One region of the Fretibacterium sp. OH1220_COT-178 genome, then DNA from elsewhere that is predicted to be linked to it. Evidence: riboswitches for the same ligand, from Rfam matches in the RefSeq annotation. Region 1 holds a riboswitch; each other region holds the start of a gene.

Region 1 (9,853 bases):
CTCATGCAGGGAACCTGAACGATGCGGACGTCCTCCCTCGGGGACGGGCAGGGGGTCACGAGCTCGGAGATCAGGACGACGCCTCCCGGAGCCACGATGCCCAGGAACTTCTGCAGGGACGGATCGTTCATCGCCAGCAGGAGGTCGGGTTCCTCCTGAGAGGGGTTGTAGATGTATTCCTTGCCGTACTTGACGGTGCAGTTGGCGGTGCCGCCCCGCATCGCCGATCCGTAGGAGGGCATCCACGTCGCGTTCTCGCCGTTCGTTACCGCGATGTCCGAGAGGATCAATCCGGCGGTCAAAACCCCTTGTCCGCCGTATCCCGCGAAGACGATTTCCTTCATGCCGAAAAACCTCCCTTGTCCTCAGGCGGGAACGGGCCCGAGAGGAGGCCGGTCGTCCCGGGCCCTGGCCTTGATGGGGAATTCTCCCAGAGGATAGACCTTCATGACGACGTCGTCGATGTGCTTCATGGCGGCGTAGGGCGCCAGTCCCCAGTTGATGGGACAAGGGGAGAGCACCTCCACGATGGAATACCCCTCCCCGGCGATCTGAGCCTGAAGGGCCTTCCTGATGTATCCCTTCAGCCTGCCGATGTTGGCGGGGCTGCTGACGCTGCCCCGTGCGGCGTAGGCGATGTTGAACTCGTTGGCGAGCATCTCCGGAAAACGAATGGGGTAGCCGGTCCGGCCGCAGTCTCTGCCGAGTGTGGAGGTGGAAGTCCTCTGCCCCTCGAGCGTCGTCCAGCTCATTTGGCCTCCCGTCATGCCGAAATTGGTGTTGTTGACCGTGACGACGGTGATCTTTTCGTTGCGGTAGGCCGCGTTGATGCTCTCCGCGAGGCCGATGCTGTAAGCGTCGCCGTCGCCCTGGTAGGTGATGACGACGTTATGCGGGTTCACCCGTTTCATCCCCGTTGCGACGGCTCCGGCCCTGCCGTGCGAGCAGTGGAGACGGTCGGCGGTCAGGCCGCCTCCCAGGTTGGAGGAACAGCCCACTCCTATGGCGAAGATGACGTTGTTGTCCTGGCCCAGTTCCTCCAGACACTCGGCAATCAGGCGAATGGCGATTCCATGGCCGCATCCGGGACAAAAATTCATCGGCTTGTCCACGATGGCGGGTACCTTTCTCTCGACAGGCATCCTCGTTCAATCCCCCTTGTCGCTGCACATCAGTAACGCCGCGTCGCCGTGCCCGAGGCGACCTTGTGAAAATCCGCCTTGATGGACTTCATGGCCGGGACGTCGTAGACGTAGGTCATCGCATAGACGGGAACGTTGTTCTCCAGAACCTTCTTGGCGTAGAGAGCGACGTCGTCCACCAGCTGGCCGGTGGCGTTGGCCTCCACCGAGATCAGCCCCTTCACCCCGGGATTGATCTTTTTGAAGGCGTTTTCCGGGAATGGCCACGCGGTGATGGGGCGGATGAAGCCCACTTTGTGTCCCTCCGCCCTGAGCTGACGCACGGCCCCCCACGTGCTTCTGCCCGGCAGGCCATAGGCCACGAGGACGTAATCCGCATCCTCCAGGGATTCGTCCTGCCATCGCTGCTCATCCCGCATGATGGCGTCGTATTTTTTGTTCAGCTCCACGGCTTCCTTGCGGGAGTTTCTGTCGAAAATGCCTATTTTCTTGTAGGTGTACTTTCCGTCGAAGCCCCAGGGGGTCCGTTTGGGCTCGAGGAAATCCGGCAGCTCCACGGGTTCCATCATCTGCCCCAGCGCTCCCTCGGTCATGATCTCGGAGACCACCCGATATTTTTCGGCGAGCTCGTAGGCCAGGAAGACATGTTCCACCGCCTCGGGGATGGTGGACGGGCAGAGGACGATGCATCGGTAGTCCCCGTTGCCGCCGCCCCGGGTCTCCCGGTTGTAATCGCATTGCGAGGAGTAAAGGGTGCCGAGCCCGTTGCCGTAGCGCACCACGTTGATGACCACGGCGGAAAGTTCCTCGTCCGACAGCGTGGAGATCCCCTCCTGCTTCAGGCTGATGCCGGGGCCGGAGGAGGCCGTGAGCGCACGCACGCCGCAGCTTGCGCCGCCTATGACCATGTTGATCCCCGCCAATTCGCTCTCCGCCTGTATGAAGGCCCCGCCCACCTCCGGCAGGCGCCAGGACAGGTATTCCATGATCTCCGAAGAGGGGGTGATGGGGTAGCCCGCGTAGAGGCGAACCCCCGCCCGGACTGCGGCCTCGGCGATTGCGATGTTGCCCTTCATCATCTTCACGGCCTGGATCCTCCTTCGCTCCCGACGCTCCCGAGAACGTGATAGACGCCGTCGGGGCAGGTCATGTAACAGATGCCGCAGCCGATGCAGAGCGCATCGTCGATCTCGACGGGACGATACCCCTGTTCATTGAGGCGGGTGGCCTGCCGGATCGCTTTTCGGGGACAGGAATGAATGCACAGCTCGCATTGTTTGCATCGGGATGCCCGGACTTCCACCTTCAATTGCTTTCCCTCCGCTCCGTGATAAAAAAGTGACCGAGACGAACGGCCGGCAACAACGGCCCGATTCTCCCAGGAGGGGAGGACCGGCTCGAAGCCTCGGACGTCGTTTTGAGATCGAAGTCGTGAGTGGACTATAATCAATAAGAGGGGGAGAGTCAATCGAAACCGCACAAAAATTTTGGAGGTCCCCCCGGAGCAGTCGATCCCGGAGGTCCCTCCGTTATCGCAGGGCACTGTTTTGGTGCCAACGGTCGCGCGTGCGATCGGGGGCGCGGTCCACGCGGCCTATGAGGCTCGAACGTCCGGGCAGAGGACGGCCACACCGTAGCGGAGGGAAGGGGCGGGAAGTGCCCCTTATCCCTTCGACGCTATTCTTGTCCCGGCGTCCTTCGGGGGGATTTCGTGTCGGCCGGGGCTAACGCAGGATCCGGGAGGGATCCTCGAAGCAGTCCAGACAGTAGGGGTGGCCCTCCAGAAGGCGCACCATCGGCTCGGCCGTCCGCTCGCCGCAGGCGGAGCAGGACAGGGATGGGCTGATGCGTGCCGCCGCGGGTGCGGGAACGGCGACTCGGGCGGTTCGGTAGAGCTCTTCCGCCGGCCCCTTCAGGTAGTGTTCGATCCTCTCCTCCCGAGTGCGCTCGTCGGAGCGGGGGGCGTTCCAATAGATGCGGATCCCCTCGGGCTCTCCCCTCCGGTAGAACGTGAAGGCCTGTTTCCCCCTCGGCTTCAGCAGCAGGTTGCCCTTGCCCATCGTACAGCCCCAAACGGACTGAATCGCGTCGATTCCGCAGGCGTCCGTCTCCGCGATGCAGACGCCCTCCTCGTCCCCGCACCGCTCGTCCACGCCCAGCATCCTGGCGGCGTCGAAGGCTACCCGGCAGCCCAGGGCCAGGCCCGGACAGGCATGCCCGTGAAAGGCCACCGATTCGTTCCAGTAAAAGTCGATCTCGTGTCGCATGCCCCTTCATCCCCTCCAAAAAATTTTCCGCTTCATGATAACACGCCCCGGAAGGATCCGGGCCCCTTCCGTCGTCCGCCTGGGCTTCTTGTCAATATTGTACAGGCGCTATACAATGGTGGCATGAAGATCATCAACGAAACGGACAGGGACAAGATCAGTTATCGGCTGTTGAACGTCATGCTGAAGCTGGCGGATGTGCAGGAGAAGGTGCACCGCTACGGTACCGATACGCCGCTCTTTGCGGCGGAGATCCACATGATCAAGTGCGTGAAGGAGAATCCGGACCTGCACATGACCGCTCTGGCGGAGAGGCTGGGGGTGACCCGGGGCGCCGTATCCCAGATCGTCATGAAGCTGGAGGAAAAGGGAATGCTCGTCAAGGAGCGGGACGAGGAGAACCGTGTCCGCCGCGTCCTGAGGCTGACGGCCGGGGGGGAGAGGGCCTACCTCTTCCACGAGGCGCTCCACGCCGACTTCGACCGGCTCGTCGAGGGGCTTCTGCTGGGGGCCCCCGAGGGAGGAAGGGAGTTTCTCCGCGAGTTTCTGGGAGGGCTGGACGCCGTTTTGGAGGAGACCGCCAAAGCCTGACGTGAGGGGTTCGGGGTCGTTCCGGACGGAAGGGGCGTCTTTTTATTTTTTGTATAGCCTCTATACATTGAGGAAGGGAAGGAGTTGCACATGACGGGAAACGGCGGAAAGAACGAAGGACGGGATTTCCGTGGCAGGGGCAGGGCCTTCAAGGGAATCTTCGGTGGGGAGAACTATCGGTTGCTGGCCGGACTCTTCGGGATCAAGGAGCGATTCTATCTCAAGGGGATCGGGGGCCTGAGGCTGGGGCCGGGGGAGCGTGCGCTCGATCTGGGGTGCGGCCCCGGGGGGCTGAGCTACGCGCTGGCGAAGGACGCGCCTGCCGATGCCTCGATCTTCGGCATCGACATCTCGGACGATCAGCTGGCGTGCGCGCGTTCCGGAGCCGGCGGCTTCGCCTGCCCGGTGGAGTTTTTGAAGGCGTCCATGGACGAGCTTCCCTTCCCCGACGGGCACTTCGACCTGGTGATGACCTCGATGGCGCTGCACGAGACGCCCCCTGCGGTACGGCGCGGTGCCTTGTCCGAGACGGCGCGGGTGCTGAGGCCGGGGGGAACTTTTTTGCTGGTGGACTGGAGCCGGCCGCGGTTCGGCCTCTGGGGAATCGTCTGGTACCCGCTTTGCCGCTGGGGCGAGCGGAACCGGGACAACTGGAACAACGTCTATCCCCGGCTCTGCCTCGAACGGGGGCTGACCCTGAGGGAGGACGCCTACCTCAATTCCATCGCGCGGCGGCAGGTCTTCGTCAAGGAATCCCAGGGGAGAATGCCCCGGAAGGATGGTTGAGCGGAATCACGGTATTCAAGGCCGATGGACCGGCGTGGCCTGGAGCCGTGCGGCGCCTGGGGGCAAAGTGCTCCGGCTGAATCCGTTTTTTGCGAAAAGTTTGGGAATCCAATCGGGGCTTCTCGGGAAAGTGTGCTATCATTGAGACAACGCGAAGGCACAAAATTCCTTCGAAACAATATGGCAAAAACCCGTTCGTTGGGGGAAGTCGGGTGTGAAGCCCGCGCGGTCCCGCCGCCGTGAAGGGGGACGGGTACGGCCGAGAAGGTCCGGGAAGCCGGATGCGACGCGGACGTACGAGGTCCTCTGAAGCCGGAATGCCTGACGTATGGGTGAGAGCATCCCAACCACGAGCGATGGAGACGGAGCTTCCGGCGGTTAACTTGCCCCTCGTCCCGTTTTTCGTGGCGAGGGGCTTTGCGTGTGGGGGCGTCCCCCCGAGGGGGACGCATGGCGTCCGATCTGGACGAGACGTTTGAGGAGGATGAGAATTGATGAAACGAGGACGTATTGTGCTGTTGGCGCTTCTGATTGTGGGCGTTTCGGCGGCGGCCTTCGCTCACGAGCTGGTGATGAAGCCGCAGAGGATGACGGCCGAGAAGGGCGAGACCCTGATGGTCGAGATCCATTCGGGGCATAAGTTCATCGTCCCCGAGGAGGTCGAGAGCGTCGAGCGCATCAAGGCGGGTCTCTTCAAGGACGGCAAGCTCCAGGAGGCCGAGCTGAAGCCCAACGAGAAGAACCTCTGCATCGACTTCGCGGTGCCCGTCGCGGACGAGGGGGCCATGGTGATCCTGGCCAACAAGGACGGCGGCGTCTGGTGCAACACGAACGAGGGTGGGAAGTCCGGGACCCGCAAGGACCTCGAGGCGAAGGGGCTCAAGGTCATGAAGGCCACCAAGAACGACAAGTACGTCAAGGCCATCGTCAACGCCTCGAAGGACGACAAGAACTTCGCCGTGGAGACGGGGCAGGCCCTCGAGCTCATCCCGATGACCAATCCCGCGGACGCCAAGGTCGGGGAGTACTTCGACGTGAAGATCCTGATCAACGGAAAACCGTACTCCGGCCCCGTGTTGGCTTCGTACGACGGTTTCGCCCCCGAGTACGAGGAGACCTACGCCTACGCCTCCCAGGCTCTTCAGGGGGTGGCTCACATCAAGATCACGGCCCCGGGCCTGTGGGGCGTGCGTGCCATGAAGACGGATCTGCCCGGCAAGGAGGGCGAGTACGATTCCGTCACGATCAAGTCTTTCCTGATTTTTGAAGTGAAGTAGGATGCGCAGGAATTTCGAAGGGATGCTGCTGCTCGGGCTGACGGTGATCGTCGGCCTGAGCCTTCTCGCGTCGAAAGGGGCCGAAGCGCACGGAGTGGGCTACAAGGAGTCCGAGCTGAGGCCGATCTCGCTGGAGTTCTTTTACTCGACGGGGGAGCTGATGAGCTACCTGGAGGCCAAGGTCTTTTCCCCGTCCGACGAGAAGGTCGCCTACCAGTCCGGGCGCACCGACGAGGATGGGCGCTTCGCGTTTACCCCCAACAAGCCCGGGGCGTGGCGGGTCGTCGTGACCGATGACGAGGGGCACAGGGCCGAGGCGCAGATCGACGTGACCGAGGAGCTCATGAAGGCCGGGGCTTCCGCCGCGGCTGGAGCGGGTTCGGCCGTCCGGGAGAAGAAGGCGGCCCCCGAGGGGCTGGACCTCTATCTCCGGGCAGGGCTGGGCGTCAGCCTGCTCTTCAACATCGCATCGCTCGTCCTCCTGGCGCGCCGCAGGAAGGCGGTCTGAGCCCATGCATATCAGCGAGGGCATCCTCTCGACTCAGGCGCTGGCCGCCGGCTGGGCGATTGCGGGGATCGGCACCGGGATCGGTCTGAAGAAGCTCGATTCCGATAAGATTGTGCGCGTGGCTTTTTTCTCGTCGGTATTCTTCCTGGCCTCTCTGATCAACGTTCGGATCGGTCCCAGCTCGACCCATCTCTCCCTCATCGCGCCAATGGGACTGATATTGGGATGGTCCGCCTTTCCCGCGGTGATGACCGCCCTTGTACTTCAGGCCTTTCTGTTCCACTTCGGAGGGATTCTGGTGCTGGGGGCGAATACGGTGGACATTGCCCTTCCTGCGCTCGCGGTCTACCTTCTCTTCGCCGTTCCGATCCGAAGGAGCAGCGCCAGGACCGCTTTTGTCCTCGCGTTCATAGCCGGTGCCCTGGCCGTCCTGCTCTGTGCCCTGGGAGTGGGGACCTTTCTTGGAATGACGAACGAGAACTTTATGGGTATCGCCAAGACGGTGTTCGTCGCCCATCTTCCCTTGGCCCTGATCGAGGGGGCCATCACGGCGTTCATGGTCGCCTACATGAAGCGCTCGGCCCCTGAGCTCCTGATGGGCGTGGAACGTTAGGCGGAGAATGAGGTTCGACGCAGACGGATTTAACGCCGAAGCGACGGCCACGCGGCTCGACGTGTTCGATCCGCGCGCCCGTGTCCTGTGCGCCTTGGCCCTGGCTGTCGTTCTGGCCTCGCTTCGGTCGTTTCCGCCCCTGTTGTGCGGGTCCCTCATCCCCTTGATCCTGCTGTTCCGGGACGAGGGAGGGATGCTGAGGAGCGTCTTGCCGCGCCTGAACGTCGTCGGTGTTTTCGTCGCGCTGCTCCTGATGCTCACCTATCCCGGAGAACGGTTTTGGCGGGTCTTCTCGGTGGAGGGACTGGAGCTGGCCCTTCTGGTCGTCTTCAAACTCAACGTGATCTCGATTCTGCTGATTCGGATGGTCGTGGCGCTCGGCGTGGAACGGATCGAAAACGTCCTGGCCCGCTTCGGCCTCTCCGAGAAGCTTCGGGTGCTCCTGCTGCTCACCACGCGCTGCATCTTCCTTCTTGCGGAACGTACGGAGACGATGGTGAGGGCCGTGCATCTGCGCGCTCCCGAGCTCAGAGGAACCTTGATGTTCAAAGCTTTTGCCTGCATGTTGGGCACGACGTTGCTGCACAGTTCGGACCGTGCCGAGCGTACGATGCTGGCCATCCGCTGCCGGGGCGGGCTGGCGGGGTTTTCCCAGTGCCGTCCCCTGTGCTGGAGCAGGATCGATACCCTGCTTTGCCTGTCTTTCTGCCTGAACATCGCGGTGATCCTGTGGTGTTGCCTGTTATGGAGGCCATGAACGGATGCGTCCATTGAACGACGAGACAAAAGGGCCGGATTTTCCCGGCGGGTGTCCTTTGGAGGTGCGCGGGCTTCGTTACGTCTATCCCGATGGGCACCAGGCCCTGAACGGGGTATCCTTCGTGTTGCGGGCGGGGGAGAAACTCGCTCTGGTGGGGCCCAACGGCTCGGGAAAATCCACGCTCATGCTCCACCTGTCCGGGTGTCTCGCCGCTCAATCGGGAGAGGTGCTTTTGCGGGGCGAGCCGGTCGGAAAGGACCTGAAACGCCTGCGGCGCACGGTTGGGCTGATCTTCCAGGATCCGGACGATCAGCTTTTCATGCCGCAGGTCCTGGAGGATGTGGCCTTCGGGCTGGTGGCGCACGGGATGGAGGTCGTGGAGGCCCAGGGTAGGGCCGCGGCGATCCTCGAGGCTCTGGACGTCGCGCATCTGTCCGGACGTCCCCCTCACAGGCTGTCGGGCGGGGAGAAGCGCATGGTCGCCCTGGCCGGGATTCTGGTCATGCAGCCGGATATCGTGGTCTTGGACGAGCCCTCGGCCGCGCTGGATCCCAGCGCACGGCGCCGGGTGATCGAGGCGCTCTCCGGGCTGGACAAGCCGATGATCCTGGCGACGCACGACCTGGATATGGCCCTCGACGTCTGTGACCGGGCGATCGTGATGTATGAGGGGCAGGTGTCGGCCGATGGGGAGCTTCGGGAGGTGCTGCGCGACGAGGCCCTGCTTCGGCGCAACGGCCTGGAGCTGCCGCTGCGCTATGCCGCCCTGTCCGAGGTCCCTTAAACCCTCCCTCCTTCCAAACGGGGCCGCACAGACGAGCCGCCCCTCGAACGAGGGGCGGCTCGTCTGTGTCATTTTTCGTGGTCCTTGCCGCGCCAGAAGATCCGCAGCGGGGAGCCGGTGTAGTCCTCCAGAGCACGGAGTTCCTTTCGGACGTGATTCTCGAAGGACGTGTCGACGATGCCGGGGTCGTTGACGAAGAAGACGAATGTGGGCGGTTCCACTCCGGACTGAAGGCAATAGTAGATCTTGAGGGCCTTCCCCCTCTTGCTGGAGGGCAGGCGATCGAAGGCCAGAACGTCCCGCATCAGGCGATTCAACGCGTTTGTCGGGATACGGCGTCTGCGGTTTTCGAAGACGTTTACGGCTGTTTGGGCGATCTTCTGGACGCCCCGGCCGTTCAGGGCGGAGGTAAAAAGGATCGGGGCCCAGGTCAGGAAGGGCATATCCTCCCGTATCCGTTTCGTCATGGTGTCGCCGGGCCGGTCCCTGCCGGACAGGAGGTCCCACTTGTTCAGGACCAGGATCAGCCCCTTGCCCTTCTCGACCACGTGCGCGGCGATCTTCTTGTCCGAATCCGTGCAGGGGGTTGCGGCATCCATCAGCAACAAGGCAACATCGGAACGGTCCACCGCCGCCAGGGTCCGCACGAAAGAGTAGTACTCCAGGCTGCTGTCCATCCGGCCTCTCTTGCGCAGGCCGGCCGTGTCGATCAGGCGGAAGCGCCGTCCGTCCAGCTCCACCGAGGTGTCGACCGGATCGCGGGTCGTGCCGGCCACGGGGCTCACCAGCGAGCGCTCGGAGCCGACCAGGCGGTTCAGCAGGCTGGACTTGCCCACGTTGGGGCGCCCGACGATGGAGAGGCGAATCCCGTCCTCGTCCCCATCCGTCTCCGCCTCCTCGGGCAAAAGAGCGAGCAGCTCGTCCAGCAGGTCCTCCAGGTTCCGTTTGTGGAGGGCGCTCACCCCCACCACGTGCTCGAACCCCAGGGCGTAGGCGTCCGTCACGTGCACCTCATGCTTGAGGTCGTCCATCTTGTTGACGGCGACCACAACGGGTTTTCGGCTGCGGCGCAGGAGGTGGGCCACCCCCTCGTCCGCCGGGGTCACGCCGGCGTGCCCGTCGATG
Region 2 (9,853 bases), on a different contig from region 1:
CGTGATGGGAAAGAACCCCGATCCCGACGCCTTCAAAAACGTGCGGGGCCGGCAGGGATGGAAGGAGGCCACGTTCGGCCTGGGGGACCGGGAGCTGAGGGTGGCGGTCGCCAGCGGCCTGGGCAACGCAAGGCGCCTCATCGAGGCCCTCCGCAGGGGAGAGGCGGCCTACCACTTCGTGGAGATCATGGCCTGCCCCGGCGGGTGCGCGGGAGGCGGCGGACAGCCCATACACGACGGGTACGAGGCCGCGGGGGATCGGGCGGAGGTCCTCTACGGCCTGGATACGGTGAACGAACTGCGGTTCTCACACGAAAATCCCGCAGTCATCCAATGCTACGAGCGATACTTCGAGAAACCGCTCTCGCACCGCTCTCACAAGCTGCTGCATACCGACGTCGCCAAGTGGGAGCTCTAGCCCCTGATGGGCTCTTTTTGCCCGCCTTCGTCCGGAGGCGTCCCCGAGGAGACGCCTCCGACTATTGAGCTCCCGGAAACCAAGGAGGTCTGTAGCCCATGTCATTCTCCATAGTCGGAAAAATCCGCTGTCGTGCCGTTACGGCACTTTTCCTCCTGTTCGCTTCGTGCGTCCCGGCAAGTGCGGAGCGGCCGCTGCTTCTGGTATCCCCCGGCCCTCTCATCCTGCCCGCGGTGGGCCTGGCCGACGAGGGCCCGATCGGAATGGAGCTCTGGAAAAGCCAGGAGGAGGCGATTGCCCGCCTGATTGCCGGAGAGGCTTCGGCCGTGGTCCTGCCCATGACGCTGGGGGCCTCGATCGCGGGGAGGACGGATGTCGTCCTGCTGGGGGTCTTTCGCGAACGTCTGTTTTTTCTGCTCTCTCGAGAGCCGCTCGGCCCCTCGGGGCCCGGCTCTCTGAAGGGCTCCGAGCTGCTCTTGGCCCAGGGACGGGGAACGGTTTTGGATTTTTTGGTGCGATCCGTGCTCCTGAGCCGTGGGCTGGACCCCGACAAGGACCTCCGCCTCGTCTACGCTCCGGCCCCTGAGGCGGCCATGCTCTTCAATCAGGGCAAACATTCCCTGGCCGCGCTTCCGGAACCCTTCGCCACCGCAGCCCTGTCGGCGGGCGGGGTCCGAACGGACCTCCAGGAGGCCTGGGGCGAGGGGGGCGGCCAAGCGCCCCTCCCGGTGGCCGGGGTCTTCGCGCTGCGCGGATACGTCGAGGGAGCTCCCCGCGATGCGGCCCTGATCGTCGAGGCGCTCTCCCGTTCCTCCGCCTCTTTTGAGAAGGACCCGAAAGGGGCCTGCGAGCGCGCGGCTCGGTTGCTGAACACCAAGACGAACGCCCTCGAAAGGGCCCTTCCCCATATCACGATCGCCTTCGAGAGCGCCATCGCGGCCTCGGCGGATGTCGCCGCGCTCCTCTCGGATTTCAGGAGGGCCGTTTCCGTGGACGCATACCCCCTTCCGGGGCCGGAGTTCTATTACGCGCCGAAGACCGAGTGAGATGAGCCGCTGCCTCGTCTTTCTCGCCGTCGGTTTCCTCTGGTGGTGGGGTGCGAGCCTCGCGGGCTCTCCGTTGCTGTTGCCTTACCCTCAGGCCGTTCTTCAGCGGTTTCTCGAGATGCAGGGCTGGCCGCTGTGGTCCGATGTCCTTCATTCGGGGTTCAAGGTCTTGGCCGTCCTCCTGATCGTCGGGTTCCTGGGGGTATTTCTGGGGGTACTCCTCGGCCTGAATCCCAGACTCTACGAGGCGATCAGGCCCCTGGTGATCTCCATCCAGGCCGTTCCCGCGATCTCATGGCTGGGGGGAGTCGTCCTTGTCCTTGGCACGGGCTGGAGGGCTCCCGTCCTGATCGCCGTCCTCGTCTTCCTCCCGACCGCGCTCTTCGTAACGGTCTCGGGGGTTCAGGGGCTGGAGCGGGAGATCCTGGAGATGGCCGAGGTCTATGGGGTCCGGGGATGGAAGCGTTGGCGATATCTGTATGCCGGTGCTCTGGTTCCCTGTGTTCGGGTCGTGGTCGAAACGATCGCGGGGGGAGCGTGGAAAACCGTCCTGGTAACCGAGTATCTGTGCGGGAGCAGCGGCGTGGGCGTGCGCATCGCCTGGGCCAGGCAGACCGCGGATGTCGAGGCCGCCTACGCGCTGTCGCTGCTGGCGGTCCTCCTCGGCCTGGGCTGCGAATTCCTGCTGCGCCGATCGGCCGAGGCCTTGGGACGACGATGGCGTCTGTACTCCACGTAAGGAATTTGGGCGTCGCCTTTCGGGGGCGATGGGTGCTGCGAGGGTGGAATCTGACGTTGGGCAGGGCCGAACGCATCGGGCTCATCGGCCCCTCCGGATGTGGGAAGACCACCTTTCTCCGCGCCCTTACGGGACTTGTCCCCCCTTCCGAGGGCGATGTCCTGATGAGCGCCTCACGGCTGGGGTACGTCTTTCAGGAGCCCCGTCTGATTCCTTGGCTGGACGCGAGGCGGAATCTGAGCCTGGTCTCCGACCGGGAGCCTGCGGACATCCTGACGCGTCTGGGGTTGTCCGGGGCGGAGCGCCTCCGGCCCCACGAGATGAGCGGTGGGATGCGGCAGCGCCTCAACCTGGCGCGGGCGCTTCTGACGGACCCCGACCTGCTGCTCCTGGACGAGGCTTTTTCCGCCTTGGACGTCGCCCTGAAGCTGAGGCTTTTCGAGGACCTGAATGCCCTGTGGCGATGCCGTCGTTTCGCCTTGATCGTCGTCACGCACAACCCCAGGGATGCGCTCCTGATCGCCGACCGGCTCTTGCTGCTCGGCGGAGAGCCGACGCGGGTTCTCCGGGAGGTCCTTGCCCCGCCATTGGCCCGGCGTTCATATTTCAGCCCGGAGGTTGTGAAGGCCGAGGCGGAGATCCTGAGCTTTTTGTCCTCAGTGGCCGGACAGGACCCTTCCGAGGGCTGACGCCTTGAGGGCACCGGCCGTGGTGGGACAAAGTCGCCCCCATTCCGCCTCGCGCAATCCTCCATGAGCTCCTTCATCGCCTCGTCGTCTCAAAGGTTTGAGGCGTTTTAACGCGCTTTCGGTCCCGCTGGGGCATCGGCAAAGAAAGTCGAGACGAAGCGATTTCCCCCATTTCCCCGCCTTCAGGCGGAGCGCAGTCGCTTCCCGGGGCCGGGGGAGGCGACCTGTCGTCCGTTCACCATCTGTAGGCCTCGGGCCGACGGTTGGGGAGGCTGGGGAGCTGGGTGCGTATGGCTTCGACGTAGTCCGTATCGATCGTGGCGTAGACGACGCATTCGCGGTCCTCGGCCGTCGCGATCACCGTGCCCCAGGGGTTGATGACCATGGAGCGGCCATAGGCCTGGAACGCCGGTTTTTTCCCAATCTGTGCGGGGGCTACGACGTAGCATTGATTTTCGATGGCTCGGGTTCGGAGGATGGGCTCCCAGTGGTCCTTTCCGGTAAACAGCGTGTAGTTGGCGGGGACGAACATAACCAGGGCGCCCCGGAGCGCCATGATCCGATAGAGTTCCGGAAAGCGCATGTCGTAACAGATGGATAGGCCCACTTTACAAAATTCCGTGTCGCAGACCGCGATGTCCTTTCCGGGCTTTCTCGTGTCCGATTCCCTGGTAGAGGGGCCATTTTGGATCGCGACGTCGTAAAGGTGAATTTTTTCGTACCGCCCCACGATCTCCCCGGACGGATTCATCAGGAGGGACGTATTGTACAATTTTTGTTCCCCCGGAATTCGCTCTCCGATGCTGCCGCAATGGAGCCAAATTTTGTGTTCCCTGGCTTTCTCCGAAAAAAATTCCGTGGTCGGACCGGGGATGCTCTCCGCGTTCGAGAGGGCTCCCTCCTTTTTTCCGATGAAGTCGATGTTCTCGGGTAGGGCGATCATCCGGGCTCCATGCTTCGCCGCCTCGTCGATGAGTTTGCCGGCCTTGCCGAGATTTTCTCTCTTGTCGTCCTGCGTGTCGATCTGTATGGCGGCAATCGTAAAACGGCTCATGATTTTCTTCTCCTTCTCTGGTAGATTGTCAATCCAAACGCAACAGGTAAATTGAAAAAGGCCCCATTTGGGGTACGAAAGCCGAGATGCCTCTGGGACGCAATTGACTCGTTCCGTCTTGCCGTTGGTCTTGGGGGTCGCCGGGCGGCAAATGTTCATTTCGGGCGGCTCCTTCTCGGGCTTTCCCCTCCTACAAGCTTACTTGGCTTGTAATCACCCCTAAATTATCCTACAGTTTATGGGAGCAAATGAAAATGAAGCTTATCGTAACAGATCTTGAAAATTTTAGTGTCCCGATAGAAGGAGAATATAAGATCATTCAGCCCAAGGGCGATATTCGTCATTGTATTGGTTGTTTTGGATGCTGGGTAAAAACGCCGGGTAAATGTGTACTGCATGACGGTTACGAAGAAACAGGAAGGGACATGGGGAATTGTTTGGAATTGATTTTGGTGAGTCGCTGTTGTTACGGCAGTGTCAGTCCTTTTGTAAAAATGGTACAGGATCGGGCCCTTTCCTACATCCATCCGGATTTTGTTATACGAAAAGGAAAGATGCGCCATAAACGGAGATATAAAAATATCATTACCATGTCGTCGCACCTCTACGGCGAAAATATTACCGATGTAGAGAAAGAAACAGCCAGAAGACTGTTGAAGGCAAACGCAGATAATTACGATGGTTTGGTAAAAGATGTTTACTTCTACGAAACGGCGGAAGAATTGGAGAACGTTGTTTTATGAAAATTGCGTTAATCGATGGGAGTCCGAAAGTAACCAACAGTACCAGTAGCGCGCTCTTAGGAGACTTAAAAGAATATCTGGCGGAAAAGACAGAGATCGTAAACTTTGGAGTTCATTCATCTGAAATCTCCAAAGAAGCAATTGAAGAATTGGCAAAAACAGATGCATGGGTGTTTGCGTATCCTCTTTATTTGGATGGGATTCCGGGACATCTGCTGGCTTGTTTGATTCAGTTGGAAGAAGCATGTATAAACAATCCACAGATACATATTTATGGCATTGCGAATTGTGGTTTTTATGAGGGAATACAAGCCGAGTTAGCGCTAAAACTTCTGCAGAATTGGAGTTTAAAAGCCAGTTTTATATGGAGCGGCGGCATTGGCGTTGGCGGCGGCGGAGGATTGGCAATGATGCCAAAGCTGAACCCCGGACATGGGCCAAAAGCGCCGATTGATAAGGCATTGGCAGACCTTTCGGATGTTGTCATGAAGGGGGAAGTGCAAGAGAATAATTATGTATCCGTTGCATTTCCGCGCTTTTTATATAAATTCGGAGCGCAAATGGGATGGCGACGAATGATTAAGGCAAACGGCGGAAAAGTCAAGGATTTGGGGAAAAAGCCGGAATAGGTATGGCACAGGATTGTCGTTGTAAGGGCTTGGCGATTGATAGAATGGAAGATCAATGACATGGCAATATATATTAAAGAGAATATTTCTTTGATATCTGGGAGGAATCTATGAGATTATTTTTGTGTTCTCACTTTGCAGAAGTAGGATCTTTCTTAAAAGGGGAGGTGGCTGGAAAGAATGTTGTTTTTGTACCAACCGCTTCAATAAATGAGAGTTATAAGGGGTATGTGGATTCGGCACGAAAGCAATGGCAAAAGATGAATGCGAATATCGCAGAGGTTGAGATTTCAACGGCACCAATAGATGCAATTCATAAAGCCTTTGAAAGTGCAGATGTTATTTATTTTACTGGTGGCAATACATTTTTCCTGATTGACCAATTGAAAAAAACAGGAGTCGATGAATTAATAAAGAAGCACCTAGATGATGGGAAACTATACGTGGGAGAGTCGGGAGGAGCAATAGTTTGTGCGAAGGAGCTTTCGTACATAAAGCCAATGGACGAAGTGCCTGAAGATTTTTCGCAAAAGGACTATTCAGGGTTAAATTTGATTGATTTCTATGTAGTTCCTCATTACCTGTGTCCTCCATTCGAAAAATGCTCTCAACAGATTCTTGATGAGTATCCCAATTTGAATATATGTGCACTCAATAATTCGCAGGCGATTTTAGTTGAAAACGGAGAGAAAAGAAAGCTGAATGTATAAAAATTCTCGCCTGTCAAATAGGTTTGTTTTTTAGAGAAGCGATTGGATAAAAATCCAATCGCTTCTCCATTTTGTCATTTTGATTAAAAAGTCCTTGTCAAGCGGCAACAGGCGAGGCGAAAAAGTATTTTTTGAACGCACCGGGGGATACTGCATATCCACTGCATAGAAAAGATGCAACCGAGCGAAGCTTGCTTCAGCTGTCTATCGGCTTACATGGGCTCTTGCCCCTCGGTCAAAATTGCCCTTATGGCCTCCACCTGACGCTCGTCCGGCGGAAGCAGCGGGAAGGCCGAGTGCGCCGTCATTTCGAACCCGTTCAGGACCATGGCCTGCTTGATCGCAGGGATGAAGGGCGTGCAGACGTCGTAGATCCGCATCAGGCGATTGATGCGCCTCTGGCACCGGGCGATCTCCCCGCAGTCCCCTCCAAGGATTGCCCGCAGCCACGCGGCGCACAGCGCGGGGTCGACGTTGCCGAGGCCGCCGATGCACCCGGCGCCGCCGGACAGGATGTTGTGCGCCAGGTTTTCGTCGAACCCGCTGTAGATCTCGAATTCGGGAAACTCCGGCAGCAGCGTGTTCGCCAGCTCGCGCGTGTGCCCCATGAAGGCGATGGAGTCCTTGTAGCCCACGATATTGCTGTGTTTTCGGGCCAGGGTCAGAGCCACGGAGGGCTTGAGGTCGTACCCCGTCCGGGCCGGAAAGTTGTAGAGGTAGACCCGAGCCGGGGTGGAGGCGGCGAGCCTGTCGTAGAAGAGCTCCACGCTTGCGTCGCTCAGGTCGAAGTAGTAGGGCGTGATGGTCATCACGGCCTCCACGCCCTGAGAGTGGGCGTAATTGCTCAGTTCGATGCAGTCCTCCACGCGCATGGCGCTCGTCCCGACGATCAGCTTGCAGCGGGTCCCAATGTGCCGGGCCGCGCTGCCGACCATCCGCTTCTGTTCGTCCATGGGGATGGCGTAGAACTCCCCGATGCTGCCCAGCAGCACGATGCCGTCGACCCCGCCCGCGATCAGGCGGTCGTAGATCCTCAGGTTGGCCTCCTCGTCCACCCTGCCCTTCGGGTCGAACGCGGTTACGGTCGGAACCAGAAATTGCGGCTTCATCACGAATCCTCCTTCGTTGTCAGAGCTCGGGCGATAAGGGCAGAGGAACGACGTATTGGGGGGTGCCATGCCGCCCGTCAAGGATGCGGTCTCCACTGCGGAAGCCCGGAGAGTGATTCTTCACGGACTTTCGTCCATTATAGCGTGCTGCCGTCCCTCTCTCGATGACGAAGCACGTTTGCGGCGCCCTGCGGCGCCTCTTTGATATAATGGAAGAAACCAGAGAGGACCCCGGCAGCCAGGGAATCCGGTGCAAGACCGGAGCGGCCCCGCCACTGTAACTCGGGACGACCCCGCAGGACGTCACTGTCGCCCGGCGATGGGAAGATGCGGCATTAGGAGGAACGAGAGCCAGGAGACCGGCCGGGGGAGCGGGTTCTTTTCGTGCTCGGGCACGAGGGGCTTCGGTTGCGCCGCGAGCGCGTTTCCGGGAGGGAGTAAGGCCTTCCCGGAAATGTGTGTTAGCGCTCCAGCATCACGAACGGGAGGAATGTCTGTATGAGCAACGAAAAGGTAAGGCAATCGGAGGACGGGCACCATTGTGCCGAGTCTGCGTCAGCCCCGATGCCCCTGCCCGAGGTCGATTTTGGCGAGTTCGCCCCGTCGAGCTACGAGGCTTGGAAGGAGGCGGCCGTTGCGGCCCTGAAGGGGGCGCCCTTCGAGAAGAGCATGTTCACCTCCACCTACGAGGGGATTACGCTCAACCCTCTCTACACGAACGCGGATACCCGGGACCTCGAGGCACCCCGGGCTTTTCCGGGGGCCTATCCCCTGCGCGGAGCCTCTGCGTCCGGCAACCTTCGGCGTCCCTGGGAGGTCGCTCAGTTCTGCGACGAGACTCTGCCCGAGGAGGCCCACAAGGCCATCGTACACGAGCTCGACCGCGGAGCCTCGACCGTCGCCCTCGTCCTGGACCGCCGTACCTTGGAGGGGCTTGATGCCGATGCGGAGGGGGCCGTCGCCGCCGGGGTCTCCGTATCCTCCCTCGAGGACCTGGAGGCACTGCTCGAAGATCTGCCGGGCCGCCATCCCCTCTATATCCATGCGGGGGTGTCCGCACTGCCTTTCCTCGCCCTGCTCGACGCCCTTGCCGCGAAAAGGAAGATTCCCTTTGGCGAGCTCACGGGGTGCGTGGGGGCGGATCCCCTCGCCGCGCTCCTGGAGCGGGGCGCCCTTCCGGCCTCCCTCGCCGCGCTTTTCGACGAGATGACGCAGACGATCGTCTGGGCCCGTGAGCGGAAAACCCCGCTGCGAACGATCCTGATTCGGGGCTCCGTCCTCCACAACGGGGGGGCCAGCGCGGTTCAGGAGGTCGCCTACGCCATGACCGCGGCCATCGAGACCCTGCGGGCGCTTCAGGAGCGGGGCATCGACGTCGCGGAGTTCTCCCGCCGGCTTCGATTCGAGTTCTCCTTGGGCTCCAATTTCTTCATGGAGGTCGCCAAGATCCGGGCCGCGCGCTGCGTCTGGGCCCGGATCGCCTCGAGCTTCGGCGGCGACGGGGAGGCACAGCGGGCGGAGATCTTCGGCCGCACCTCCCTCTTCACCAAGACCGTGTACGATCCCTACGTGAACATGCTGCGCAACACGACGGAGGCCTTCTCCGGCGTTGTGGGCGGCGTCGACGGCCTGACCGTCGGCTGTTTCGACGAGGCGCTGCGGCCGGGGTCGGAGTTCTCCCGCCGCGTCGCGCGCAACGCTCAGGTGATGCTCCGCAAGGAGTTCAACCTGCTCCAGCCGACGGACCCCGCGGGCGGTTCCTGGTACGTGGAGAGGCTGACGGACGAGCTGGCCCGGAAGGTCTGGGAGGCGCTGCAGAAGGTGGAGGCGGAGGGCGGCTTCCTGAAGGGCGTTTGCGAGGGCGCCATCCAGCACGACGTCCAGGCCATGCTGCAGCAGCGTTTCAAGCGGCTTGCCCAGCGCTCCGACCGCGCCGTGGGCACCAACATGTACCCCAACCCCGCGGAGTCCCTGCCCGAGTTCGCGGAGCCGGACTGGGCGGCTCTGCGTGCCGTGCGGACCGAAGCGGTCCGACGCCATCGTGCGTCCCGCGACGAGGGGGCGGTGAAGCGGACCCTTGAGGTCTTGGCGTCGGCGCGGACCGGAGCGGCGGCGTCCGCCGCCGCGGCCGCCGGGGCCACCCTCGGCGAGCTGCGTTCTGCCCTGAATGGCGCCGGTTCCGACGGGCTCTCCGTCGAGCCCGTTCCGCCGCATCGCTGGACGGAGCAGTACGAGGCCATGCGCCGCCGCACGGAGGCCTTTGTGGCCGAGAAGGGGGACAACTTCAAGGTCTTCCTGGCGAACATGGGGCCGATCCCACAGCACAAGGCGCGCGCCGATTTCATATCCAGCTTCATGGAGGTGGCCGCCTTCGAGATCCTCCGGAACGACGGCTTCGCCACGACGGAGGAGTGCGCTGCCGCCGCGGCGGCCAGCGGGGCGGACATCGCCGTGATCTGTTCCACGGACGCCACCTATCCGGAGCTGGTTCCGCCCCTGGCCCGGGCCATCAAGGAGAAGCGGCCGGGGATGGGCGTCTATCTGGCCGGAGCGCCGGCCGCCGAGTGCAAGGACGCCTATCTCGAAGCGGGCGTGGACGACTTTATCAGCGTCCGTTCCAACTGTCTGGAGACGCTGACCGGATTTCAGAGAGCGAAGGGGATGTTTTAGATGAGCCCGAGCAAGCACGCGAATCCCGATTTCACCCAGATCGCCC
Region 3 (9,853 bases), on a different contig from region 1:
GCTCTGGGATCGGGGGCATCCTCTTCAACCTTCTGGGGGGACACATGATCGAAAACTACGGCTGGAGAAACGCCGTGATGGCCCTCTCCGCCATCATGGCGCTCTGCATGATCCTCACCTCGTTCCTGATCATCCGGGAGAACCGCTCGGACATCCGCAACACGGCCGCGTCACTGGAGGACCTGCCGGGCATCTCCGCGGACGAGGCCCTGAGGGGAGGGCTGTTCTGGGCGGTGGCGGTCATCTGCTGCCTGATGGGCATCGGAATCAGCGCAACCGTCATCAGCATCGGCTCGCACCTGGCGGACAAGGGATACAGCGTGGCCTTCGCGTCGGCGTTCATCGGAGCCATGATGCTCGCGATGTCCCTCGGCAAGATCGTCCTGGGCGTTCTCTTCGACAGGCTGGGAATCAAAAGGGCGTCCCTGTTCTGCGCCGCCTCCCTGCTCGCGGGCATCCTGGGGATGGCGATCCTGCGCTACAGGATCGTCTTCGCCGTCATCGCCGTAGGGGCGGGGATCGGCTGTTCCTTCGTCTCCATCTCCATCCCCGCATACGTCAACGCCCTTTTCGGGAGGCGGGACTTTTCGCGCATCTCCGGATTCTTTCAGGGGGCAAACGGCATCGGCGCCGTGCTCTCCCCCCTCCTCATGGGGTTCCTGTACGAGACCCGCAACTCCTACGACAGCGCGTATCTCCTGATCGCAGGCCTGGTTCTGGCCTCGATGATCGTCATGGGAGTCTGCATACCGGGGGAGAAAAAGGCGTGAGAGGAATAAAGGTTAAGCCCTGAGGCCGCTGGGGCTGTACCCGAACCGCTTCCGGAACGCGCGCGAGAAGCTGCTGGCGTCCCCGTACCCCACGCAAAACGCCGTCTCGGCCACCCCCCGGCCGAGCTCCAGAAGCTCCTTCGCCGCGCTCATGCGCCGCTCCCGGATGTAGGAATGGACGGGGAGGCCGTAGACGCGCTTGAAGGCCCGCTTCAGCGAGCACTCGTTGATGTGCCCGTGACGGGCCAGGTCCTGAATGGAGACGGGGTGGAAGACGTCCGCGTCGATAAGAGACTTCACCCGTTCCAGGGCCTGCCGTTCCGTCCTCGAGAGGGGATCTCGCACCCGCGCCGAAGAACCGGAACGGGCCTGCTCCAAAATCAACGAGAACAGCTCCAGGGCCTTCGCCTCCATGTAGAGAAGCCGCAGGTCCCCGCACAGAGGACAATGCCGAAGCTCCTCCAGGACCCGCCGCACGGAGTCGGTCTGGGCGAAGGAACGGCCGACGTAGCCGCGTTTCGCTTCGAGCCCGAGCCCCGGCGCATCCCCAAGGAACCGCTCCAGTCGCTCCGCACGGACGGCAAGGCTCACGCCCGCGCTCCGGCAGCCGGGAGGGAGCCTCATGGACTCCACGGCCTCGTTGACCCGCAGGACGACAAAACTGTCGGGGCCGATCGACCATTCCGCGCCGCTGAGTTCCTCCGACCAGCAGAATTCATCGGCAAGGGAGAAATAAAGCGAGTAGGCGTCCCCGATCGTGTGCATGGCCAGACGCACCTCCCGGTCGGACCTCGTGCTCTCCCAGCCGATCTCAATGGAGTTGTCGAGGAAAGCACGCCGGTACTCCCCCTCGACCCCCTCTCCCGAGAGACGGAAGCACCGCTCCTCCGGGGAGGAGGGCAACGAGAAGAACCTGGCGAAACGATCCGACAGCTCCTTCAAGTGCGTCCCCCTGAACAGCATCCTTCGGCTCAGCCATTGACGCTCCATCACGACCTCACTCCTCACGAGGGGGCCTCAACCCCGCAAAGCCCCCCAAAGCCCAATGAGCCTGGTCGTTTAGTATACCACATCAAACTTCCGAACCGCAGACCTCACCGTGAAGACACCAGGATTCCGCCTCGACAATGTTGACATCGACAAACTTACCCAACAGCTCGGTCCCTCCGGGAAAGAGCACCACCTTGTCCGTCGGGGTGCGGCCCTGCAGCAGGCCCTCGCCCTTCGGCGCGGCCGAGTCCGCCAACACACGGCAGGTCCGCCCCACCAGGGCCCTGTTGATGGACAGCGTTATGGCGTCCTGCACCGCGTTGATGCGGGTCAGCCGGGAGAGGCGCTCCTTCTGGGGCAGCGCCCCCGGCATGGTCGCCGCAGGCGTGCCCGTCCGCTCGGAGTAGGCCGCCGTATGGACGAGGTCGAACCGGATCTCCTCCAGGGCCGAGACGGACGCCTCGAAGTCCTCCTCCGTCTCACCGGGGAAGCCGACGATCAGGTCGCTGGTCAGCCCCAGCTCGGGGAGTGCCGCCCGCACCATCCTCACCTTGTCCATGTACTCCGCGCGCGTGTATCTGCGGTTCATGAGCTTCAGAATGCGGTCGCTTCCGGCCTGGATCGGCAGGTTCAGGGAGGGACAGACCGCCGGCTCCGTCGCCATGACCTCCACGATGTCCTCGGAGAAGTCCTGAGGCAGGGAGGTGACGAAGCGGACCAGGTCGATCCCGTCGACCCTCGCCACGTCGCGCAGCAGGCCGGAGAAGGTCGTTCCGTCCCTGAAGTCCTTGCCGTAGCTGTTGACGTTCTGGCCCAGCAGGGTGACCTCCCTCACGCCGCTCGTCACCAGCAGCCGGACCTCGCGCAGAATGTCCTCCGCGGGGCGCGACAGGAAGCGCCCGCGCACATAGGGCACGATGCAGTAGGTGCAGAAGTTGTCGCAGCCGTGCGCGATGGTCACGTAGGCGCGCCAGGGGTTCTCGCGCCGGGCGGTGAACTCGTCCAGGTCGAAGAACTCCCGCGGGTCGTCGTCCAGCAGGTCCACGCGCGCACCGTCCCGCATCACGCGCTCCAGCCCGTCGGGCAGCAGGCCGATGTGCCGCGGCCCGGAGACCAGGCGCACCCAGGGAAAGCGCGACAGGGCCCGCCTGCCCAGGCTCTGGGCGATGCAGCCGGTCAGGGCGACGACGGGCCGGCGCCCCTTTCCCCAGGGGTCCGCGTACCGGCCCAGCTCGCTCCAGACCTTCTGTTCGGCCTTGCCCCGCACGCTGCACCCCGTGACGACCACCAGATCGGCATCGGCCTCGTCCACATCCTCCCAGCCGCGGCGCACCAGGGCCGTGCGCACCCGGTCGCTGTCGTAGACGTTCATCTGACAGCCATAAACCTTCATGTGAAAACGATACACGGTCATCCTCCAAATCTCCTGGGTTCGGTCCCATACGAAAAACGACGCCCCCGAGGGAGCGTCGTCTGATCTTCTGGTGGACTGTGAGGGACTCGAACCCACGACCCGCTGATTAAGAGTCAGCTGCTCTACCAACTGAGCTAACAGTCCATTTTGCTTTGGCGCGCCCGGCAGGATTCGAACCCGCGACCTACGGATCCGAAGTCCGTCGCTCTATCCAACTGAGCTACGAGCGCGTATTTTCCTATGGGGTGAGCGAGGGGACTTGAACCCCCAACCCCCGGAACCACAATCCGGTGCTCTAACCAATTGAACTACGCTCACCATTTTTAAGTTGTATGGCGCGCCCGGCAGGATTCGAACCCGCGACCTACGGCTTAGAAGGCCGTTGCTCTATCCAGCTGAGCTACAAGCGCGTCTCGTTCGTAATGGAGCGGGAAACGGGATTCGAACCCGCGACCTACGGCTTGGAAGGCCATCGCTCTAGCCAACTGAGCTATTCCCGCGTCGACACACTGTTGGTCCGCGCTGGTCGGGGCGAAAGGATTTGAACCTTCGACCCCCTGCTCCCAAAGCAGGTGCGCTGACCAGACTGCGCCACGCCCCGAAAAATAATGGTGGAGCTGAGGAGATTCGAACTCCCGACCTCTTCCGTGCGAGGGAAGCGCGCTCCCAGCTGCGCTACAGCCCCGTTGCAAACAACAGAGAGTATTTTATACGCCCCTCCCGATCTTGTCAACCAAGATCTTGAGCGAGCCGTCGCAAATGCGTTCAACGCCTCAGAAGGCGGACGTGCCTGTATCCGTCCTCGGTCGTCACGACGGTCTCCACGTCGTAGACCTCGCGGACCGCCTCGCGGGTGAGGACCTCCGCGCTCTCGCCGAAGGCGTGCAGCCGCGCGTCCTTCAGCATCATCAGCTTGTCGGCGAACATCGCGGCCAGGTTCAGGTCGTGGATCGAGAGGATCACGGCTAAAGAGCGCTCCCGGGCCAGCTCCCGGATCAGCCCCAGGATGAAAAGCTGGTTCTTCATGTCCAGGCTGCTCGTGGGCTCGTCCAGGATCAGCAGCCCCGGTTCCTGCGCGAGCGCCCGCGCGATGGCCACCCTCTGGCGCTCGCCGCCGCTCATCGCGTCGAGGTGCCGGAACGCGAACGGCTCGAGCTTCATGCGTTCGATCACCCCGAACGCGATGTCCCTGTCCCTCCGGCTCAGCCTGCGGCCCGCGAAGGGAATGCGCCCCAACAGAACGGCGTCGACGACGGTGATGCGAAAGGCCGGCGCGGCGTACTGCGGCACGTACCCGATGCGCTCCGCCCGCTCGCGCGGGCTCATGGCGGCCACATCGACGCCGTCCAGCGTCACGCGCCCCTCCGACGGCACCAGAATCCGATTGAGGCACTTCAGCAGCGTCGTCTTTCCGGTCCCGTTCGGCCCCAGAAGCCCGAGGACCTCCCCGCGCCGAAGTTCGAAGCCGACCTCGGAGAACACCCTGCCCGCGGCCGGATAGACGAAGCCCAGCCCCTCCGCCCTCAGCATCGCCGCGCCCTCCTGCGCCCGCTCAGGATCAAATGGATGAAGAGCGGCACGCCCAGAAAGGAGACCACGATCCCGACCGGAACGCTCACCGGCGCGAGCACCGTCTTTCCGACGGCGTCCGCGGCCAGCAGCAGCAGCGCCCCGCACACGGCCGAGAAGGGGATCAGAAAGCGGTGGTCGCCCCCGAACAGCAGCCTGGCGATGTGCGGCGCCAGGAGCCCGACGAAGCCGATGACCCCCGTGAAGCTGATCACCGCGGCGGTCATCAGGACCGACGCGACCCCCACGAACATGCGAACCGCCTCGGGATCGATCCCCAGGCTCCGGACCAGCTCGTCGTCCCCCGAGGCGATCGCGTCGAGCTTCAGCGCCACGCGATGGACGGCGCAGCAGCAGACTGCGACGAACGGAAAGGCGGCCCCGACCTCGCCCCAGGTCGTCCCGTTGAACGTCCCGAACGTCCAGTGGACCACCGCCGCCAGGCGGTGCTCCTGGGCGAAGAACTCCACCGTGGACGTCAGCGCGCTGAAGAAGTAGTTGAGCGCGATCCCCGTCAGTACGATCGTCTCGGGCGCCATGCCCACCTTCTTCGAGATGCCGTAGACCAGGGCGACGCACAAAAGGGACGCGGCGAACGCGCACAGGACGATGCCGACCTTGCCGCCCACGAGGGTCCCCGAGCCGAAGACGATGCACATCGAGGCCCCGAACGCGGCCGCCGCCGATATACCGATGGTGAAGGGGCTCACGAGCGCGTTGCCCGTGACCGCCTGCATCCCCACGCCCGAGACCGCAAGGGCGGCGCCGGCGAGGACCGCCATGGCGATCCTCGGCAGGCGCATCAGGACGACGATCTTGTACGCCGCGGACTCCGCGCCGCCGGAGTCGAGACGCCCCCCGACCCAAGCGGAGAGCGCCCGCAGCACCTGGGCAAAGCTCGTGTCGGCAACGCCCAGGGTCGTGAAATAGAGCCCCATCATCAGCACGGCGCCTACGCCCGCCGCCAGCATCCCGGCCTTGCGGCGGCTGCGGCGCTCGTAGGCGGCCCGGATGTCCGGCGTCTCGCTAGTCCTCGAACCCATAAGCGGGATAGGCGTGCCCTTCGATGTAGTCCAGCTTCTGGTACTTCACGAGCCAGTCGCGGAACACCTGCTCGGGATGCAGGTCCGGCAGCAGGTCGGGATAGAGGAACTTCGCCACGTACATCGTCCCCACCAGCTTGGAGGCCCCGCCGTGGACGTAGTGCGACAGCAGCAGGATGCGGCCGTTCTTCACCGCGTCGATCTCGTCCCAGCCGGGCCGGCCCGTCAGCTCCTTCCTGATGGCCTCGTGCTCCTCCCGGGTGGGCGGGTAGTAGGACGAGTACACGTTCGGCGCGGAGACCTTGACGATGGCCTCGGGGTTCTTCGCGACCACCGCCTCGGGGTCCACCTCGACGTTCTTCGACGTCTTGAAGACGTTGTCCGCGCCGGAGAACTCGATCATATTGAAAAAGTAGTTGCCCGGGATCGTCGTGTTCCCGATCCTCCGATACTCGAAATAGAGCGTCTTCTTCTTCACGCCCTCGAGCCTCGTCCGGATGTAGTCGAGCTTGCTCGTGAAGTAGTCCGCGAGCTCCCGCGCCTCCGCGTCCCGTCCGAAGATGCGGCCAAGCAGCGCGCAGTTCCGGGCGAACTGGTCGGTGTAGTACGCGTCGACCACCAGGACCTTGATCCCGAAGTTCCCGAGCTGGCGCTCGGCCTCCTCGTAGGCGCCGTTGCCCGTCAGGATCAGCACCTCGGGCGCGAGCTCGACGATCTTCTCGTAGTTCAGCTCCCTCTGGCTCTTTCCGATCACCTGATTCTCCGAGAAGCGGTTCCTCCAGGACTCCTTGTCCTGATAGATGTTGTAGTCCACGCCGACCACGCGGTCGAGCGCGCCGATCGCGTTGATGATCTCCGTGTTGTACGCGTTGGCCACGACCGCCCGGGTCACGGGGTCCGGTATCTCCACCTCGCGCCCGATGCTGTCCTTCACCGTCTGGGTCGCCGCCTGGGCGACGCAGGTCCACACCAGGACCGCCAGCCAGGAGACGACCAGCCTCACTCCGATCTTTCCCTTCATGTTCCCTACCTCCATCATCGTCCGTTCTCGGGACGCCGGCTATTCCCGAACTCATCCGGATTCGTCGCCATCCCGGCATAAAAAAAACTTCCCATCCCTCGAGGATGAGAAGTCCATGAACAGTGTGCCGGCGCCCACCGGCGCACGGAACGCGGGAATCCCCCCACCCAAGGACCGCAAATCGTCGCCGAACGAGTATCCTGACTCCGCGGATCGTCCCTCCGGACGCCTTCTCGCTCCGGTGGGAGCAATGGCCCGTCCTTCGGTCCCCGCTTACAGTAGGGGTAAGCCTGCGTCGGATTTGCACCGACTTCCTGCGCTCGGCTCGCCTATTCGATTGTGCCCTGGATTGTATAGCAGGGCCATGGGCGTGTCAAATACCCGCCCGCCTCAGTCCCCCGCATTCTGCATCGCGGCCATGGCCGCTCCGATCAGGCCCGCCTTGTAGCCCAGAGTGCAGCTCACCAAACGGGTCGAACGCTCGCCGCAGCCACCGTAGACCTCGGCAAAGACCTTACGGCGCAGGGGCCCCAGCAGGCGTTCGCCCTGCTTGCCCACACCCCCGCCCAGGCTGACGACCTCGGGCTGGAGCCCGTTGACGATGTTCGCCACGCCGCAGGCCAGGCAATCCACGTACTCGTCCACCACGCGCGCGGCCGCCGCATCTCCCCGCTCCGCGGCGACGAAGGACGTATGGCCTCCGACCCGCCCCTCCTCCCCGGCCAGGGCGTTCATGAGGCTCTTCGGATGCGCGGCCATGGCCTCGCGCGTCAGGGCGATCAGCCCCGTCGCCGAGGCGTAGGCCTCGAGACAGCCGAGGCGCCCGCAGGTGCAGGGCCGGCCGCCCCGGACGATCACCATGTGCCCGAATTCGCTTGCGGCGGAGTTCCAGCCCGTCCAGATGCGTCCGTCGACGACGAACCCCGACCCCACGCCCGTGCCCAGGGTCAGAATCATGGCGCTCGACGCCCCCTTGGCGCTGCCCGCGCAGACCTCGCCCAAGGCCGCCGCGTTGGCGTCGTTCTCCACGCGGACGGGCAGGGAGAGCGCTTCGGAGAGCAGCTTTCCCAAAGGAAAGTTACGCCAGCCCAGATTGTTGTTGTAAGCCACCACTCCCGATTCGGGAACCACCGTGCCGGGACACCCGACCCCCGCCGCCCGGATCTCCGCGCGCGCAACGCCGGACGCGGCAACGGCCCGGCCGACAGCCTCCACGATGTCCCCGAAGACCACCTCCTGAGGCCGGTCGGCCCCCGTCGGCAGGTCCGCCTCCCCGACGATGGCCCCCGACCCATCGACCACACCCGCCTTGATGTTGGTCCCGCCAATGTCCACCCCAAGGTAAAAAGCCACGGCCGCACCCTCCCCTGCCCGCCGTCCTCACGACGGCGACATTCTAAGAAAACGCCGGGATTCAATCCAAAAAGCTTGTCCGTGTGGCGAATAAACTTGCCGGTCCCTCCGCTATCGCAATGGCGGAGGCACGGGCCGAAGCCCCCATGTCGATATCCAGGAAAGCGCCGGAAGTTTTTCATGTGGATTTTTCACATCATTTTACAGGTTTTTCGTTTCAATCGGCGTTTTCCTGAAATTATGGCACCGCACGGCACCCCGGGCAAGGGGAGCCCGCCTACAGCCGGCCCTCCCGTATCCACTCCGCCAGGGACAGCGCATGGTATGTGACCAGGACGTCCGCTCCGGCCCGCACCAGGCAGACCGCGGCCTCGGACACGGCGCGCTCCTCGTCCACCCAGCCCCGCTCGGCCGCCGCCTTGATCATGGAGTACTCGCCGCTGACGGAGTACGCGCCCACGGGGACGCAGCTCCGCTCCTTGACCGCCCGGAGCACGTCCAGATACGGAAGCCCCGGCTTGACCATGATCATGTCCGCGCCCTCGTCCACGTCCAGCTGGGCCTCCCTCAGCGCCTCCCGGACGTTTCGGGGATCCATCTGGTAGCTCCTCCTGTCCCCGAACGCCGGTGCCGAGCCCGCGGCCTCGCGGAACGGGCCGTAGAACGCCGAGGCGTACTTCACCGCGTAGGAGAGGATCAGCGTGTCCTCGAACCCCGCCCCGTCGAGGGCGGAGCGGATCGCACCGACCCGGCCGTCCATCATGTCGGACGGCGCCACCACGTCGGCCCCGGCCTGCGCCTGCGACACGGCCGTCCGGGCCAGAAGCTCGAGCGTCGGATCGTTGTCGACGGTCTCCCCCTTCAGCACCCCGCAGTGCCCGTGCGACGTGTACTCGCAAAGGCAGACGTCGCCGATAAAAATGATGTCGGGAAAATGCCGTCTTCCCACCGCCAGAGCTTGTTGGATCACGCCCTGTTCCGCCCAGGCCTGGCTTCCGATTTCGTCCTTGTGCTCCGGAACGCCGAAGAGCAGCACGGCCCCGACCCCTGCCTCGGCCACGCGTTCCAGAATGCGCGGAAACGTGTCCGGGCTGTAGCGCATCTGCCCCGGCATCGCGGGGATCTCCTCGGCGATGTTCCTCCCCTCCCGGACGAACACGGGATACACGAGCATGGACGGCGAGAGCCTCGTCTCCTTCACCATATCGCGGATGGCGGCCGTGCGCCGCAGCCTCCTGGGCCTCAAGATCATCTCACAAATCCTCCCCCTCGTTCCTCGTCTTGACTGTCGTCCTGATTGTCGCCTCAATCAGAGCCTCGAGCGTGGCGGCTGCTGCCGTCGTCACATTGGAAAACCCCGCCTCCGCGGCCGCACGGGCCGTCATCTCCCCGATGCAGACGGCCCTGAAGCCGCCGCGATCCCAGCCGTCCGGCAGGCAGTCGGCAAGCCCCCTCACGGTGGACGCGCTGGTGAAGACCGCCGCGTCGAAATCCAGGGACGGAAGCCCCGCCGCCGCACACCGCGTGCGGTAGACGGAATGCTCCCGAAAGGGCACGCCGCGCGCCTTCAGACCCTCCGAGAGGCCCGGCGCCCCCGTCTCCGCCCGCAGCAGCAGCACGTCCCCCCCGCGCGCCCGGTCGGCCAGCCCATCGGCCAGATGCGCTCCGTCGCAGACCTCCGGAACGTAGTCGA

Evidence for each region. Region 1 has a riboswitch for cobalamin ahead of EII26_RS04150 (DUF4198 domain-containing protein). Riboswitches for the same ligand answer to the same signal wherever they lie in the genome.
Region 2: linked by a shared signal. The riboswitch ahead of EII26_RS11545 (methylmalonyl-CoA mutase family protein) and the one ahead of EII26_RS04150 (DUF4198 domain-containing protein) in region 1 are both predicted to bind cobalamin.
Region 3: linked by a shared signal. The riboswitch ahead of EII26_RS04720 (ABC transporter substrate-binding protein) and the one ahead of EII26_RS04150 (DUF4198 domain-containing protein) in region 1 are both predicted to bind cobalamin.

The regions. Positions count from the first base shown of each region.
Region 1 covers NZ_RQYL01000006.1:50,957-60,809, forward strand. The annotation lists gene EII26_RS04115 (2-oxoacid:acceptor oxidoreductase family protein) at 1-344, opposite strand, end outside; gene EII26_RS04120 (thiamine pyrophosphate-dependent enzyme) at 366-1,142, opposite strand; gene EII26_RS04125 (3-methyl-2-oxobutanoate dehydrogenase subunit beta) at 1,172-2,221, opposite strand; gene EII26_RS04130 (4Fe-4S binding protein) at 2,224-2,445, opposite strand; gene EII26_RS04135 (FmdE family protein) at 2,867-3,409, opposite strand; gene EII26_RS04140 (MarR family winged helix-turn-helix transcriptional regulator) at 3,533-4,000, shown strand; gene EII26_RS04145 (class I SAM-dependent methyltransferase) at 4,091-4,786, shown strand; cobalamin riboswitch at 4,966-5,129, shown strand; gene EII26_RS04150 (DUF4198 domain-containing protein) at 5,281-6,063, shown strand; gene EII26_RS04155 (hypothetical protein) at 6,086-6,571, shown strand; gene cbiM (cobalt transporter CbiM) at 6,576-7,184, shown strand; gene EII26_RS04165 (energy-coupling factor transporter transmembrane component T family protein) at 7,192-7,941, shown strand; gene EII26_RS04170 (energy-coupling factor ABC transporter ATP-binding protein) at 7,946-8,728, shown strand; gene der (ribosome biogenesis GTPase Der) at 8,797-9,853, opposite strand, start outside.
Region 2 covers NZ_RQYL01000032.1:13,969-23,821, forward strand. The annotation lists gene EII26_RS11500 (NADH-dependent [FeFe] hydrogenase, group A6) at 1-418, shown strand, start outside; gene EII26_RS11505 (ABC transporter substrate-binding protein) at 517-1,464, shown strand; gene EII26_RS11510 (ABC transporter permease) at 1,466-2,203, shown strand; gene EII26_RS11515 (ATP-binding cassette domain-containing protein) at 2,236-2,892, shown strand; gene EII26_RS11520 (carbon-nitrogen hydrolase family protein) at 3,128-3,946, opposite strand; gene EII26_RS11525 (flavodoxin family protein) at 4,201-4,689, shown strand; gene EII26_RS11530 (NAD(P)H-dependent oxidoreductase) at 4,686-5,318, shown strand; gene EII26_RS11535 (Type 1 glutamine amidotransferase-like domain-containing protein) at 5,429-6,028, shown strand; gene EII26_RS11540 (dihydrodipicolinate synthase family protein) at 6,241-7,137, opposite strand; cobalamin riboswitch at 7,311-7,519, shown strand; gene EII26_RS11545 (methylmalonyl-CoA mutase family protein) at 7,636-9,807, shown strand; gene scpA (methylmalonyl-CoA mutase) at 9,808-9,853, shown strand, end outside.
Region 3 covers NZ_RQYL01000007.1:66,161-76,013, forward strand. The annotation lists gene EII26_RS04660 (MFS transporter) at 1-770, shown strand, start outside; gene EII26_RS04665 (AraC family transcriptional regulator) at 783-1,778, opposite strand; gene miaB (tRNA (N6-isopentenyl adenosine(37)-C2)-methylthiotransferase MiaB) at 1,843-3,174, opposite strand; tRNA gene EII26_RS04675 (tRNA-Lys) at 3,243-3,318, opposite strand; tRNA gene EII26_RS04680 (tRNA-Arg) at 3,328-3,404, opposite strand; tRNA gene EII26_RS04685 (tRNA-His) at 3,416-3,492, opposite strand; tRNA gene EII26_RS04690 (tRNA-Arg) at 3,508-3,584, opposite strand; tRNA gene EII26_RS04695 (tRNA-Gly) at 3,598-3,674, opposite strand; tRNA gene EII26_RS04700 (tRNA-Pro) at 3,698-3,775, opposite strand; tRNA gene EII26_RS04705 (tRNA-Ala) at 3,784-3,859, opposite strand; gene EII26_RS04710 (ABC transporter ATP-binding protein) at 3,940-4,704, opposite strand; gene EII26_RS04715 (FecCD family ABC transporter permease) at 4,698-5,786, opposite strand; gene EII26_RS04720 (ABC transporter substrate-binding protein) at 5,770-6,807, opposite strand; cobalamin riboswitch at 6,981-7,159, opposite strand; gene EII26_RS04725 (ROK family protein) at 7,198-8,160, opposite strand; gene hemB (porphobilinogen synthase) at 8,438-9,412, opposite strand; gene cobA (uroporphyrinogen-III C-methyltransferase) at 9,414-9,853, opposite strand, start outside.